Regions from separate parts of the Lactobacillus acidophilus genome, predicted to be linked through region 4. Evidence: predicted binding sites of a transcription regulator. Region 4 holds the regulator's gene; each other region holds the start of a gene.
The links. Region 4 encodes HrcA, which represses chaperone genes, less so after heat shock. Its sites were predicted from a motif close to TTAGCACTCNNNNNNNNNGAGTGCTAA; they were not measured.
Positions count from the first base shown of each region.

Region 1: clpP (ATP-dependent Clp endopeptidase proteolytic subunit ClpP) is a predicted target of HrcA. The motif match lies at 2,684-2,710, and genes of this name have one in related genera.
Region 2: SO785_RS05440 (ATP-dependent Clp protease ATP-binding subunit) is a predicted target of HrcA. The motif match lies at 2,573-2,599, and genes of this name have one in related genera.
Region 3: SO785_RS09050 (ATP-dependent Clp protease ATP-binding subunit) is a predicted target of HrcA. The motif match lies at 1,589-1,615, and genes of this name have one in related genera.

Region 1 is NZ_CP139575.1:1,126,236-1,130,437, reverse strand. It holds partial or broken gene rapZ (RNase adapter RapZ) at 1-44, shown strand, start outside; partial or broken gene SO785_RS05185 (gluconeogenesis factor YvcK family protein) at 54-1,096, shown strand; gene whiA (DNA-binding protein WhiA) at 1,089-2,024, shown strand; gene clpP (ATP-dependent Clp endopeptidase proteolytic subunit ClpP) at 2,064-2,651, opposite strand; gene SO785_RS05170 (SH3-like domain-containing protein) at 2,839-4,202, shown strand, end outside.
Region 2 is NZ_CP139575.1:1,187,035-1,191,236, forward strand. It holds gene ptsP (phosphoenolpyruvate--protein phosphotransferase) at 155-1,888, opposite strand; gene SO785_RS05430 (phosphocarrier protein HPr) at 1,888-2,154, opposite strand; gene SO785_RS05435 (hypothetical protein) at 2,269-2,451, opposite strand; gene SO785_RS05440 (ATP-dependent Clp protease ATP-binding subunit) at 2,643-4,202, shown strand, end outside.
Region 3 is NZ_CP139575.1:1,872,493-1,876,694, reverse strand. It holds gene SO785_RS09050 (ATP-dependent Clp protease ATP-binding subunit) at 1-1,558, opposite strand, end outside; gene SO785_RS09045 (alpha/beta hydrolase) at 1,876-2,787, opposite strand; gene SO785_RS09040 (PTS sugar transporter subunit IIC) at 2,768-4,078, opposite strand; gene SO785_RS09035 (ABC transporter ATP-binding protein) at 4,167-4,202, shown strand, end outside.
Region 4 is NZ_CP139575.1:585,661-589,862, reverse strand. It holds gene dnaK (molecular chaperone DnaK) at 1-913, opposite strand, end outside; gene grpE (nucleotide exchange factor GrpE) at 929-1,513, opposite strand; gene hrcA (heat-inducible transcriptional repressor HrcA) at 1,526-2,575, opposite strand; gene abc-f (ribosomal protection-like ABC-F family protein) at 2,675-4,186, opposite strand.

The DNA of each region.
Region 1 (4,202 bases), 540 kb from region 4:
TTGATATTACACATAGGGAAATAAGTAGATACATTAGAAAGTAGGTGCAATGAATGCCGTATGGAGAAAATAAGATTGTCCGTGTGATTAAAGGAAGACGTCCGCGTGTTGTTGTAATTGGTGGTGGGACTGGCTTACCAGTTATATTAAACGCTTTAAAAAAGCAAAATGCGGAAATAACGGCAATTGTTACTGTATCTGACGATGGTGGTTCATCTGGCTCTATTAGAAATTTTATTAATGTTGTACCACCTGGTGATATTAGAAATGTGCTGGTTTCACTCAGTGATTTGCCAAGAGAAGAAAAAATATTTTTCAATATCGTTTTGATTCATCGGATGCATTTTTCTCAGGCCATGCTATTGGTAATTTAATTATTGCTGCTTTAAACGAAATGCACGGAAATATTTTTGATGCTGTACAATCTTTGTCAAAAATGATGCGTGTAGATGGTCATGTTTTTCCAGCTTCAAATGAATCATTAACTTTGAATGCGGAATTTATTGATGGAACAACAGAATCAGGCGAAACTGAGATAACATCTAAAGATAAGAGAATAAAACGTGTTTGGGTGACAGATACTGATTCGGATGATAAGCCAGAAGCAGTACTTCCAGTTTTGGCGGCAATTATGCAAGCTGATGCAGTTGTATTAGGACCTGGTAGTTTATTTACTTCAATTTTGCCTAATTTAATGATTTCTAATTTGGGCGAGGCCGTTAGAGAGACAGATGCAGAAGTAATTTATATTTGTAATATTATGACTCAACGTGGTGAAACTGATCATTTTAGTGATGCAGAACACGTTGAGGTAATTAATAATCATTTGGGTGGACATTATATCAATACCGCTTTGGTCAATGGCGCCAAAATTGATATGAGTAAATTTCATCCAGAAGATTATGATGAATATCTTGAGCCGGTTAGAAATGATTTTAAAGGTTTGAGAGCTCAAGATTGTCGCGTTATTACGGATGACTTTATTGATCAACGTCACGGTCTTGTTTTTCATGATGGAGAAAAAGTAGCTAAGGAAATAATTAACTTAGCATTTGAAGCAATGTCACGTAAAAGAATGAAGGAAGATAATGGCTAGTTATGCTAGTGAGGTCAAAAAGGAGCTAACTTCGCTTGAGGTGCATCCAGAGCATGCCAAAGCAGAATTAGCTGCTTTTTTGCGAATGAACGGAGTGCTAAATCTCCATGATCATCAATTTAGTTTAGATATAACGACTGAAAATCCGGCAATTGCACGCCGAATTTTTAAATTAATTAAAGTTGCATATGGAATTGAACCATTATTAATTGTTTCTCGTAAAATGAAATTAAAGAAAAACAATCAATATTTAGTTCGCTTAAATCAACAAGTGCAAGAAATATTAGAAAACTTGCAAATTTGGGATACAGAAAAAGGATTAGTTACTAGAATTCCAAAAAGAATAATGAGTTCTCGTGAAGGTGCTATGTCTTATTTACGAGGTGCTTTTTTAGCTGGAGGAAGTGTAAATAATCCAGAAACTAGTCGCTATCACTTAGAAATTTATTCAACTTATGAGGACCATAATGAGGATCTTGCTAAGTTAATGAATGAATATTTTTATTTGAATGCCAAAATGACAAAGCGACGCAGAGGCTATATTGTTTATTTAAAAGAAGCAGAAAAAATTGGAGACTTTTTGCATATTGTTGGAGCATTAAACGCAATGCTTAATTTTGAAGATTTAAGAATTATGCGAGATATGCGTAATTCAGTTAATCGTTTAGTTAATTGCGATACTGCAAATATGAAAAAAACAGCTTCAGCTTCAGCTAAACAAGTTGAAGATATTCAGCTAATTCAAAAGGAAAAGGGTTTAGATGATTTATCTGAAAAGTTACAAATATTAGCAAACTTTAGATTAGCTCATCCAGAACTTACTTTAAAAGAAGTAGCTGATCAAATACCAGATGGTCCTATTTCAAAATCTGGTGTAAATCACCGTTTTAAGAAATTGCATGAAATAGCAGAGAGTTTAAGAGAATAAAAAATAAGGCTTGCTTAGCAAGCCTTATTTTAGTAGGTTTTAATTACTTTTTTTGTTGACCATAATTTCATCAATTAAGCCATATTCCTTAGCTTCTTCAGCAGTTAAGTAATTATCACGTTCAGTATCTTTTTGGATCTTTTCCAAAGGTTGACCAGTAGTTTCGTGCAAGATTTCGTTGATCTTCTTACGACTCTTCAAAATTTCATTAGCTGCAATTTGAATATCAGTTTGTTGACCTTGTGCACCACCTAATGGTTGGTGAATAAGAACTGTTGAGTTAGGAAGTGCAAAACGCTTACCCTTTGTACCACTTGTCAAAAGAATAGAAGCCATTGATGCTGCCATACCGATTGCAATGGTAGAAACATCCGACTTGATAAAGTTCATGGTATCCATGATTGCAAGACCAGAAGTGATTACACCACCTGGTGAGTTAATATATAATGAAATATCTTTAGTATTGTCTTGGGCATCCAAGAAAAGTAGTTGGGCGATAATTGAGTTGGCCATTTGGTCATTAATTTCGCCACTCAACATAATAATTCTGTCTTTTAATAAACGTGAGTAAATATCATAGGCACGTTCACCACGAGCAGTTTGTTCAATAACTGTAGGTACTAGCATAAATCTGCCTCCTAAATTTTATTGTCTAATAATTAGCACTCATACAAGTACTGTGCTAATTAAATCACTTCGTAATAAAAGTGTCAAATAAAGAGGCTCACTTGTATAAAAATTGTATTTTTGGAAACATCTTTTGTATATTATAATAAAAAAGTAAGATTAATATATGAGATTATGGAGGATAGTCTTGAAGTATACAAGTAAAATTTTGACTGCTACATCAGCTGTAGCACTTAGTGTTGGTTTGTTGATGGGTTATGCTAAGCCTGTCTCTGCTGCAGATTCTAATTCAACTGCCAAAACTGATAAAAATTCAGATAATTCTAGTAGTACTAAAAATGCAGCTGCACAAACTAGTACCTCATATGATTTAATGGTTAAGGTTGGTAGTGGTAGAAACTACAACGTATATAAGAGTATTAAAAATGGTAAGCCTGTTGGTAAAGTGGCAAATGCAAGCGATTATCAATATGCTCATATTCAATCAGATCAAAGAATTAAGACACAACAAAACGGTACTTATTGGCGTATTTATGTAGATGGACGTAAAGTTGGTTATGTTAATCAAAATTACTTTACCAGAAATACAATCGCCGTACCTAAGACTGTAAGTTTGGTAAGAAACAGTAATTATAGCTTTGATCCTTCTGATGCAATCAGTTACGCTACTAACAGTATGGGTACAGTAATCGATAATCAAGAAGTTAATATTTCTGAAGATATGATCGATTGTACTGAACCAGGTGTTTACAATGTAAAATACAGTTATGGTACTGCTAAGGCTACTGTTAAAGTTACTGTAAGAAAGAGCACCAAGGAAGGTGTTACTAATGCGGATAGTGTAACTGCTCAGCCATTTAATGGTAATTTGAAGTCTTGGAAGACTTATTATGGTAGTTCTGCTAATTATGTAACTAAGGCTGATTTTGCACCAGATAAGTCAAGACATACTTATGATAGTGATAATGGTAATTTAACGTTTAAGACTCGTTTCTTCCAACCGGTCCTATTGAGTGTTGCTAGAGATATTAAGGACGATGACTATATTAACCGTGTAGGTCATATTCCAGAAGGTATCACAATGTCTCAAGGTTGGCTTTACACTAGTCTTTTAAGCAGTACTACCATTAACAATGGTCATATTGTGGGCTACAACTTGAATCACTTAACTAATGCATTTAATGGACAATACTTACTTGATATGTCACAAAAGAAATTTAATTCTTACGTAAAGAACATCAAGGTAAGTCCTGCGATAAATGTAGGTCATGGTCAAGCAATGGGTTCTACAGATAAGTACATTTATGTATTGAATAACTACAATAGAATTGCTTATAACAGTACAGAATCAGAACAATTGATTCAAATCCGTAAGAGTGACTTATGTATTAATAAGATTTGGACAGTTAAGTGCTGGAATGGTGGCGATTCTGAAGGTCGTTACTTCCAAAACGGTGTGGTTGTAAATGATCATAAGATGTACACTACTGCTTACAACAAGGCTAAGGACCAAACAGAATACTGGGAATTTAACCGTACTGGTGATAACTG
Region 2 (4,202 bases), 600 kb from region 4:
ATAACATACTAACTTCTTTTTTGTAAGTACTCATTTTATCTTTTATACTTACAACTACTTATATTCTAAAAATAAAGCGTGAATTATTTGTGAAGAAATTATTTGTTTTACTTAAAAATATAAAAAAAGAGACCAGATGGTCTCTTTTTGAAAATTACTTGTTAATTTTCTTCATTAAGTCGTTAACTAATTTTTCGTTTTCTTCAGCAGTTTCTGAAACAAAACAAGCTTCATTAGCTAATTCCTTAAGATCTTTGGTATCAAGCTTCTTCATTAAGCTTCTAATACGTAAGATTGAAGTTGCGCTCATTGAGTATTCATCAAGTCCCATTGAAAGTAAAATTGGGAACATGGTGTTATCACCAGCAGCTTCACCACACATACCACACCAAATACCATTTTCATGAGCAGCATCAATAGTGTGCTTAATCAAACGAAGTACTGATGGGTTATATGGTTGGTACAAGTATGATACGTTATCATTACCACGGTCAGCAGCCATAGTATATTGGATCAAGTCATTAGTACCGATTGAGAAGAAATCAACTTCTTTAGCAAATTGATCAGCCAAAACAGCTGCAGCAGGAACTTCGATCATCATACCAACTTGTAAGTTGTCACCGATCTTAACTCCCTTTTCAACAAGTTTTTGCTTTTCATCGTTTAAAATAGCCTTAGCCTTACGAAGTTCAGCTAATGTACCAACCATTGGGAACATAATACCAAGCTTACCATATGCGGAAGCACGGAGTAAGGCTCTTAATTGGGTACGGAAAATTTCTTCATTCATAAGTGAAAGACGAATAGCACGTACACCTAAGAATGGATTCATTTCTTCTGGTAAATCCCAGTAATCAAGGTGCTTATCACCACCAATATCCATAGTTCTGATAACAACTTGCTTGCCGTTCATACCTTCAATAACTTTCTTGTAGGCTTCGAATTGATCATCTTCAGTTGGGAAGTCTGATGAATCCATGTACAAAAATTCAGTTCTGTACAAACCAATAGCTTCAGCACCGTTTTCATGTACACCTGGCATATCGTTAGGAGTACCGATGTTTGCAGCAATAATAAATTGCTTACCATCTGCAGTTACTGATGGTTCATCCTTTAACTTCTTCCATTCAGCCTTTTGCTTAAGGAAGTCTTCACCCTTTTTCTTGTAGTCAGCTATTTGTTCTTCACTTGGTGAAATAATAGCTACACCGTCAAGACCGTCATCAATTAACATGTCGCCGTTTTTAACGTCTTTGGTGATTGAATCAGTACCAACAACAGCTGGCAATTCAAGTGAACGAGCCATAATTGCTGAGTGAGCGGTACGACCACCAACATCAGTAATAAAGCCTTTAACGTATTTCTTGTTAAGTTGTGCAGTATCACTTGGAGTCAAGTCATGTGCTACAACAATAACTTCGTGATCAATTGAAGCTGGGTTTGGTAATTCTTTACCAAGTAAGTGAGCCATAATACGCTTTGAAACATCACGTACATCAGCTGCACGTTCTTGCATATAAGGATTATCAGTCATCCCTTCAAAAATAGCAATAAACTTTTGTGCAGTTTCATCAAGGGCAGCTTCTGCATTAATCTTTGAATCCTTAATTTCATTCTCAATTGCACCAGTAAATTCTGGATCGTTCAAAATCATTAAGTGTGCTTCAAAAACTTGGGATTCTTCTTCACCCAAGCTCTTCTTAGCAATATCACGAATTTTTTCAACTTCGGCAGTTGATTCCTTAATAGCATCGTTATAACGTGCTACTTCAGCATCAATGTCGTCGACTGAAGACTTTGAGAATGAAAGATCAGGCTCCACAAGAAGATATGCTGGAGCAATGGCAATACCATCACTAGCAGCAATTCCTTTTAAAGTCTTGGTCATTATTCAGCTAAACCTTCTTTTTTCATAGTGTCTGCAATTGCGTCTAATGCGTCTTTTTCGTCGTCACCTTCAGCAGTGATAGTAACGTCAGCGTTTTGACCAACACCAAGTGACATAACACCCATGATTGACTTTAAGTTTACTGACTTACCATTGTATTCCAAGTTAATGTCTGAACCAAACTTTGAAGCAGCTTGTACTAAAAGAGTAGCTGGACGTGCATGAATACCTGTTTCTGCAATAATATGAAAATCACGTTTTTCCATTATGAATATCTCCTTTAAATTGAAAAAAATTAAACTGGTAATAAATACCCATTCGAGTAATAGATTATCATGTTTTTACAGTTTAGACAACAATAATGTAACAGTTTACATCATTCAATCATCGGTATTTGTCGCAGTATAGACGATAGATCCGCCTCTTTCGGCCCTGCCGGTAATATATTGTCGTTTGCCATAATTTCTAATAGTTTTTTGAAGATCAAAGGCATCTTTAGGTTCTACTCTATATTCTTTAAGTTCGCCAGAAACCAATTGGTCTAAAATTTTTTGATAATCCACAAATATCACCACACTTTTTAAATTTTATAATTTTTCTTCTTTTTATTCTACTCTTTACACTAAATTTTCTAAAATATTAACATTTTATTTAATTCTTACAAAAAATAAGTTAAATTGGCGCTTAGCACTTGACTACCAAGAGTGCTAAATATATAATTTTGGTACAGTTTAATTGAAAGGCGGTAATATATTTGCTTTGCCAAAATTGTCATCAACGGCCTGCCGCTATTCACCTTTTTACAAAGGTAAATGGTCAAAGCCGTGAAATTGATTTATGTCAACAATGTTATCAAGAATTAAGAAATCAACAAGGAAATCTAGAAAATATGAACAACAATAACGAATTTTTTGGCGACTTTGATGATTTATTTAACGCATTAAACGGAAATAACAACAACGCCGCAAATAACAATAATAATATGAAAAATAACGACCCAAGAATGCAAATGGGTGGTGGAAATGGTGGTCAAGGTGGTAGAAGCTTACTTGATCAATATGGTACTGATTTAACTGCTCTTGCTAAAAAAGGTAAAATCGATCCAGTTATCGGTCGTGATAAAGAAATCGCTCGCGTAATTGAAATTTTAAACAGAAGGACTAAGAATAATCCAGTTTTAATTGGTGAAGCCGGTGTTGGTAAGACAGCTGTAGTTGAAGGCCTTGCTCAAGAAATTGTAGATGGTTCTGTTCCAGCTAAACTTCAGAATAAACGTATTATTTCATTAAATGTTGTATCACTTGTTCAAGGTACTGGCATTCGTGGTCAATTTGAACAAAGAATGGAACAATTGATTAGAGAATTACAACAAAATGATGATATCATCCTCTTTATTGATGAAATTCATGAAATTGTAGGCGCCGGAAATGCCGAAGGCGGTATGGACGCAGGTAATATTATCAAACCTGCTTTAGCTCGTGGTGAACTCCAATTAGTTGGTGCTACTACTATTAAAGAATATCGTGATATTGAAAAAGATTCAGCTTTAGCACGTAGATTCCAACCAGTTGAAGTAAAAGAGCCTTCAATTGATGAAACGATTCGCATTTTGAAGGGAATCCAACAACGTTATGAAGACTATCATCATGTTCAATACTCCGATGATTCCATTGAGTCTGCTGTTAAATTATCAGCTAGATACATTCAAGATAGATTCTTACCTGACAAGGCTATTGATCTTTTAGATGAAGCCGGTTCAAGAATGAATTTAACTATTCCTTATATTGATAAAGGAAAAATGCAAGAACGTATTAACGCTGCAGAACAATTAAAAGAGGAATCTTTAAAGAACGAAGACTACGAAAAAGCAGCTTATTATCGTGATCAAATCGAAAAATATGAAAAGATGAAGGATCAAAAAGTTGATCCTGATAAATCACCAATTATTACCGATAAGATTATGAACAAGATTGTCGAAGAAAAGACAGGAATTCCTGTTGGTGATATTCAAAAGCAAGAAGAAAATCAATTGCAAAACTTGGCTAGTGATTTAAAGTCTAATGTTATTGGTCAAGACAAGGCAGTCGAAAAAGTTGCTCGAGCTATTCGACGTAACAGAATCGGTTTCAATAAGTCAGGACGTCCAATTGGTTCCTTCCTATTTGTTGGGCCAACCGGTGTTGGTAAGACCGAATTAGCTAAACAACTAGCCAAGCAAATGTTTGGTTCAGAAGATGCCATGATTCGTTTCGATATGTCAGAATACATGGAACAATATTCTGTCTCCAAATTAATCGGCTCTGCTCCAGGTTAC
Region 3 (4,202 bases), 690 kb from region 4:
CGTTGAAAACTTGTGGGTTAGCCTTTTCAATTTCGTCAAACAAAATCAATGAGTATGGTTGGTGACGAACTTTTTCAGTTAATTGACCACCTTCACCATAGCCTACGTAACCTGGTGCAGAACCAATCAACTTGTTAACTGCCATTTCATCTTGGTATTCACTCATATCCAAACGGATTAAGTGTTCCTTGTTACCAAATAATTGAATAGCTAATTGCTTAGCAAGTTCAGTCTTACCAACACCTGTAGGACCAGTAAGTAAGAATGAACCAGTAGGACGATCGCTGTCTTTGAAGATTTGCTTACGAGCGATAGCGTCAGTAATTACGTCAATTGCTCTATCTTGGTCAATAACGTTCTTCTTTAATTTCTTAGCCAAGTCTAAGTTCTTTTGAGCTTCATCAGCGTGAAGTTCACTCATAGGAATCTTAGTCTTTTGTTCAATAATTTGGTAGATATCTTTTGCAGTTACTTCTGGAGTATTCTTGCTATCTACGCTCTTTAATTGTGATTCAAGGCTAGCAATCTTTTCTTTGATTTCAGCAGCCTTGTCATAGTCTTCTGCCTTAGCAGCTTCTGCCTTCTTAGCTTCAAGAGCACTAATTTGGTTCTTAAGACTCTTTTCATCAGTTGGTTGTACAAGCAAAGCCTTCTTAGCACCAGCTTCATCCATCAAATCGATAGCTTTATCTGGTAAGTAACGACCTTGAATGTATCTTTCTGATAATTCTACAGCTAATTTAAGACTGTCATCAGTGTATTTTACGTGGTGGTAGTCTTCGTATTTCTTCTTCAAGCCTTCCAAAATCTTGATAGCTACATCAGTTGAAGGTTCTGGAACTTGAACAGCTTGGAATCTACGTGAAAGAGCTGGGTCCTTTTCAATTCTTTGGAATTCACTTGTAGTAGTAGCACCGATTAACTTTAATTCACCGCTTGCAAGAGCTGGTTTCAAAATGTTAGCAGCGTCACCGTTGTTATTTTCAGAATCAGTAGAACCTGCACCAACAATGTTGTGTAATTCATCAATGAATAAAACAATGTTAGGGTCACTCTTAGCCTTGTCGATAACTTTCTTTAATCTTTCTTCAAAGCTACCACGAAGACTTGAGCCAGCAACCATATCATTAATGTTTACTGAAATGATGTGCATGTTAGCCATCTTAGCTGGAACATTACCAGCGGCAATTCTTTCAGCCAAACCTTCTACGATAGAAGTCTTACCAACACCAGCAGGTCCAATTAAAACAGGATTATTCTTCTTACGTCTTGATAAAATTTCAATTACGTTATCAATTTGTTCATCACGACCAATAACTGGGTCAAACTTGTTGTTCTTAGCTTCTTCAACTAAATCTACACCAATTGGCTTTTCATTTGGTTGTTGTGGATTTTGTTGAATAGTACGTGGTGAAGAACTCATGTTACTTGAGTAGTTCATAGGAATAGAACCAGAATTGCCGTTATTATCGCTTCTTCTGCTTCCAAAATCATCGTTAAAGAATGAGCTATTTAATTCGTTAAATAAATTGTCAAAATCATTATCAAAGTATGCCATATATAAACACTCCCAATCAATTTAAGTCTATTAGCACTCTAGTGCGTTGAGTGCTAATTCTTTACATTTATAAGTATAACATGTTATCCACAGATTGCAAGTATTATTTTGAACTTTTTCCACATTTTTATTCTTTATTGTGATTAAAAATATAAAATTGGCCTTAATCGCTTGATATTAAAGCGCTCGTAATGCTTCACAAAGTGAGATTTTTTATTCAAAAATATAAAAATTTTTTTCTTTTTAGCATCCTTTCTAGCTAATTTTCAAAAGTTATCCACAAGTGAAAAAGCGGTAAACTATAAATATATATCTTTCTATACACCTCTATTATTGTCTTTTTCTTTAGCTTGTCCAGCAGGAGATTGATTATTTTTAAATTTATTTGTCTCCAGCAAGTATTGCCTAATGATTTGAATAACCTGATCATTCTGTGGCAAGTCCGAATGATCAGCTTTTTTGCCCGTTACCGTCATTGCCGTATAGCTTTTAACTTGATTTTGAAAAATATATTTTCCGGCTGCTACACTGGCTTCGGGGACAATTCCATCAGATTCATAACTTTTACCACCAGATAATGAATATACAACTAAATTTTTAGGTAATTTATTTTTATCTTTAATAAGATCTTCAAGCATTTGCGTTTTATACCGCATATCATTTTCATCAAAATTATATGGTGTACCTAATGTCATTAATCGCTTCATCTTTATTTCACTAGAATATTCAGAATAATAATGCTCAAGCCAGTATGTCCAAATTAGCCCTCCATTTGAATGACCAAATGCCTTAAAATTATTAAATTTATAATTCTGACTTATTGCATAAAATGCTTCATCTAACCAAGCTGCTTGTTTTTTGATATTACTATAGCCATCTTTATTATTTTTAAAACCAATAATGATAAATGGCTCGTTATCATTCCTATCAACTGAGCCCGAGTATGTTAGATTTCCATCAGTCGACACATTAATTTTTAAAACACTGTGCTTATTCTGTGTATTTAAATTCAATTGGTTAACTAACTGATTAAATCTTTCTGTAGTTGCACTAGAACCAGGTACCATAATTACAGGAGACAATACAGACTTTTGCCTTTGTGCCCTTGCCCTATTGTCTTCTTTCATCCAGTTATAGCCCGGTATTGATAGAGCTATTACTAGTAATAAAATAATTGCTAACCATTTTACATTAGGATTTTTTAGCAAGCTAATTATTCTTTTGCTCATACACCTTCAGCTCCTTCTCAATTTTTTGACTCAATAACGATATAGGAATAAACATAACAATATCAAGAATAAATAAAATAATCGAAAAAATTAAATTTACCCAATTCCCATTAGAACCAAAAAATGATACTAAAATACCAGGTGTTCCTTTTAATACAGGATATACGCATGGAGATATTATATGGAAACAAATCGCAATTGCTGCCAAAGATACATTAACTACTGGGATAATCAAAAATGGTAAAAATAAAATCGGATTTAAAATGACTGGCATCCCTACCGCAAAGCCCCAATTAGAATTAAACATTACCGGAAGCAAATTAGCCTTAGCAATATTATCGTCTTCTTTAGATTTATTATTAGTTATCAACACAATTACAATTAATGCTAAAAATATACTAGCTCCACCCATCGTAGCGTACGGATAGACTAATGAGCTACCTAAGAATTTATGCGGTACATTCCATGCTTCTCCATGTTTCAAAGCAAAATTCAAGTTAGCTGTTGCTGCCGGTGTAGTGACAGAGTTAGATAAAGCTGTTAAAGGATAGCCAATTCCTAACCAACTAAGCAGCATCACAACTACTAATAATGGAATAATTTCAAAAACATTATTTGAGCCTTGAACTTGTGCTACCAAAGACTTAAAAGTGCCAGAACTCAAAATTTTTATTTGTAGTTCATATATAATTACACCCAAAATCATGCCACAGAAAACTGATACACTTGTTGGCAAAAGTGCATTCCACGCTCTTTGTCGGATGCGACTAGTGTGTTCATAACTAATTATTTCATGATCCTTGCCTAGCCAATGAAAAATTTGTCCCACACCATATCCAATTAATAATGACAGAAGTAGCGTATTAACTTTTAACAAGCTTGATGAAAATGGCGAGCGATCTATCCCATTATTTCCTATGTTATTGGCATAAGCACAAAACATAATTACAATCACTGCAGCCATTCCTGCCAAAGTTGAATCCTTATGATATAAACGTGCAGTATAACGTGCAGCAAAATAAGCGGCGTATAGACCAAATAACCCAAAAGTCACTCGTGTAAAACCGCCACTGATAAATGCACCTGCATACCAAATATGATCGGGTATTGTTTCATCGAAATTAAAAATATTGTAAATAAAACTATCCGGTGAAAATACTACATCCTGCATCATCTTGAAGTATGCACCAATAATTGCAATTGGCATCAACATAACAAGTGTCCTTTGAAACACTCTAAATACTGATAACCTTCTTATTTTCAACAATAAACTTGCTAATTTATCTACCATAGTCTTTTCCTTTATATGTTAATCACAATTATGATTTAATATGGTTAAGTTAAAGTAATTATACAATTATGCTAGAAAGTTGATAATCATGGCTTATATAGAAATTAAAAATAATACCAAAACT
Region 4 (4,202 bases):
TATCGTTAACAGTAAGGCCTGCGTCCTTTAATGCATTGTCAAATGGAATCTTAGTCTTTTCTACCAAGTCATTAGTTAATTCATCAAACTTAGCACGAGTCAAATCAGCTTCAAGGTGAAGTGGACCACTTTCACCTGCAGAAATAAATGGAAGTGAAATGTGAGTTGATGATACACCTGACAAGTCTTTCTTAGCTTTTTCTGATGCATCCTTTAAGCGTTGCATAGCCATCTTATCCTTAGATAAGTCAACGCCATTTTCATCCTTAAAGTTCTTAATAAGCCAATCCATAATACGGTTATCAAAGTCGTCACCACCAAGGTGAGTATCACCGTTAGTTGACAATACTTGGAAGACACCGTCACCTAATTGAAGAACGGAAACGTCGAAAGTACCACCACCAAGGTCATATACTAAAACCTTTTCGTCGTCATCATCTTTGTCCAAGCCGTAAGCCAATGCTGAAGCAGTTGGTTCGTTGATAATTCTTTGAACATTTAAACCAGCGATCTTACCAGCATCTTTAGTAGCTTGACGTTGAGCATCGTTGAAGTAAGCAGGAACAGTAATAACTGCGTCTTTAACTTCTTCACCTAAGTAATCTTCTGAAAACTTCTTAATGTATTGCAAAATAAATGCAGAAATTTCTTGTGGTGTATAGCTCTTGTCGCCAACCTTAACCTTGTAATCAGCTTCACCCATGTGACGCTTAATTGAAACAATAGTGTTAGGGTTAGTAATAGCTTGACGCTTTGCTACTTCACCAACTTGAATTTCACCATCTTTAAATGCAACTACAGATGGAGTAGTACGATTACCTTCTGGATTAGTAATAATCTTAGGTTCTTTACCTTCAAGAACTGCAACTGCTGAGTTAGTAGTTCCGAGGTCAATACCAATAACTTTTGACATTTATAAATTTCCTCCCTATTGTGCAACTACAACCATTGCTGGTCTTAGTGTACGATCCTTATATTGATATCCTTTTTGTAAAACTTGAACGACGTGATCTTTTTGATCATCATTTTCAGCTGCTACGGTTTGCACAGCTTGATGTAATGTCGGATCAAATTTAACGCCATCAGCCTCAATCTCAACAACACCGTGATCTTTCATTGCTTTAACAAGTGCATCAAGGGTCATTTGAACACCCTTTTTCAATTGTTTAGATACATCATCATCGGCTTCTACACTTAACGCTCTTTCCAAATTGTCCATTGCAGGCAAAACATCTTTAGCTAAGCTTTGAGATTCATATTTGATAAGTTGCGCACGTTCTTTGGTATAACGGTTTTGCATATTTTGAATTTCCGCTTCACTACGCAAATACTTATCTTCTAAGTCTTTATTTTTTTCTTTTAAATCAGCTATTTCTTTAGCTAACTTCTGATTTTCATTATTCTTTTTTGTTTCTTCGCCTTTAGCCGCTTCTTTTTTCACTGCTTTTTTAGGCTTAGAAGTGTTTTCTTCTTTATCCAAATTTTTTTCACTTGGAAACTCTTCTTTACTCACGGCTAACCTCCTCTATTGAAATTTGCCGTAATAATCAAGTAACTTCTTAGCTAATTCATTTCTGAAATATTCTAGAAGTCCGATCATCTGCGAATATGGCATGTTAGTTGGACCTAATAAAGCAATTGTCCCTTTACCATGAGAACCAACATTATATTCAGCAGTCAGCAAACTGTAATTTTTTAATAAATCATTTGGTAATTCTGATCCTAATTTAACTTTAATTGGATAATTTTTATCTTTGGAATCTGCTTTACTATCCATCAAATTAGAAAACAAATTATCATGATCGATCAATTCATAAAGTGAACGAATATCCTTCACATTATGCTCAGATGTATTATTTAATAGATTTATTTGTCCATCAACATACATCTGCTCACTCGCAGCATCTTTTAAAACGTCTTCAACTAAACTAAGCAGCTCAGTCACATGTTCTCCGCCTAGCTCACTTTTAGCAAGTTCACTAAGTAAAGAAACATTTATTTCGTTTAAACTCTTACCAACTAACTGATCATTAATCATATGAACAGCTTTTTCAATTTCTTCCCCATAAATATTATGAGGTAAAGCATAAACCTGGTTCTGAACATTGCCATCACTTGTGACCAGAATTGCCATTACCTGTCTTGAGGATAATGGAACAATTCTAAAGCCTGTAACTTTAACGTCACGTTTCTCAGGTCCTTCAGCAAATGCAGTATAATTGGTTAAATCTGATAAAATTCTTGCCGCTTCTTGGACAATTTCGTTTACCTGATGAAAAGGTCGATCTAGTTGACTTCCAATTGTATTATAAACGGACTCCGGTAATTTAAGCGGCTCAACCAAGTTATCAAGATAATAGCGATATCCTTCACTTGAAGGAATACGGCCACTAGAAGAGTGAGTTTTTTCAATTAGCCCCTGATCTTCTAGAACTGCCATTTCATTGCGAATAGTCGCACTTGATACTTTGATTGGCAACTGATTCATCACTGTCTTAGAACCAACTGGTTCATGTGTCTGTGTGAAGTCCATAATTATCGTTTTTAAAATAAGTTCTTGACGTTCGGTCAACATTATATATCGCCCTCACTTTTAGCACTCACATCTATCAGGTGCTAACAGATTATATTATACTAGAAATTAGCAATAATGCAACCTGAGTGCTAATTTATTTTAAACTTTTTTCTTCAAGTTTAAAGTAATTCTTTGATTAGCTACTCGTTCAATAAAGTATTCATCATGTTCAACTAAAATCATCGCTGGTTGAACTTGCTTTAACAAATTAATCAATTGGTCTTGATTAAACACATCTAGGTAATTTGCAGGCTCATCCCACAAATATAAATCAGCAGGTTCTACTAATGACTTAGCTAAAGCGACACGTTTTTGTTGACCCATACTCATTTCTTCAATTTTAGTATTAAAGCTTTCTCTTGGAAAACCCATTTTATTTAAATTATTGAGCAGTTCTTCATAGGAGATCTTTTGCTTTGCAGCGAATTCTTTTAATGTACCAGTATATTCAGTAAAATCTTGTGGCAAATATGATATTTGCAAACCATTCGTTAAAATTAATTTACCTTGATATGAAACGTCAATTGTTTGATCCAATACTAATTTGAGAAAAGTGGATTTACCAGTACCATTTTTACCCTCCAAAGATACAATGCCTTGATTTTTAACAACCATGTTTAAATCTTTAAAGAGAGGTTTATCTTCTATTTTCAAAGATAATTGTTGCGTTTCAAGTAAGGTATGATGATAATTTGGCTGAAAATTCATCGTTAGATCAGGTGTATCTTCGATGTTAGTCATCAAACCTTTTTTAGCCTCAATGTTTTTATCCATTCTTTTAGATAAACTTTTAGATCTTTTCATAATTTTAGCTGACTTATGGCTTAAAAAGCCTTTATCAATATCCGCATGAATTTCATTATGATGTGCTTTGGCATTCTTCTTATTTTCAGACTTACTAGAAAAGTTCTTTAAACGTAATTGGCTTTCATTCAAACGTCTAACTTCCTTTTTTAGCTTTTCATTTTTATCGCGGTTAAATTGATCCCTTTTATTTTTCGTATCCTCATAACTGGCATAATTACCTTGATACAAATGAATCTCAGTATTTTCAATCGCCAAAATATGGTTTGTCACTTGATTCAAAAAATCACGGTCATGACTTACCACGATATAGCCTTTATCATGCTTCTTCAAATATTGTGCGACTTGCAAACGACTGGCTTCATCCAAATGGTTAGTTGGCTCATCAATTAATGGAAATGCATCCCTATCAGTAAAAGATAAAGCTAGTAGTATCTTAGTTTGTTCCCCACCGCTCAAGGTATTAAATGGTTGCCAAAGTAAATCTGGATTTGCAGCTAACAAATTCATTTCTCGCTCAAGTTCCCATTGTTCAAAGCTAACCTGCTCTTGTAATTCATACAAAGTAATATTTTTTAGATCTTTTATAGTAATTGGAAAATATGAAAAATCCAAGTTACTTTCAATTTTACCTATCCCTTTTAGTTTCTTTCTTAGTAAATTTAAAAATGTAGTCTTACCTCTACCGTTTCTACCTACTAAGCCCAACTTCCAGCTACTATCCAAATTCAAATTCAAGTCATTAAAAATATTTTCGCTAGCATCTTCATATCTAAATGAAAGATTAGATATCTTAATATTGCTCATGAAATCACCTCACGTA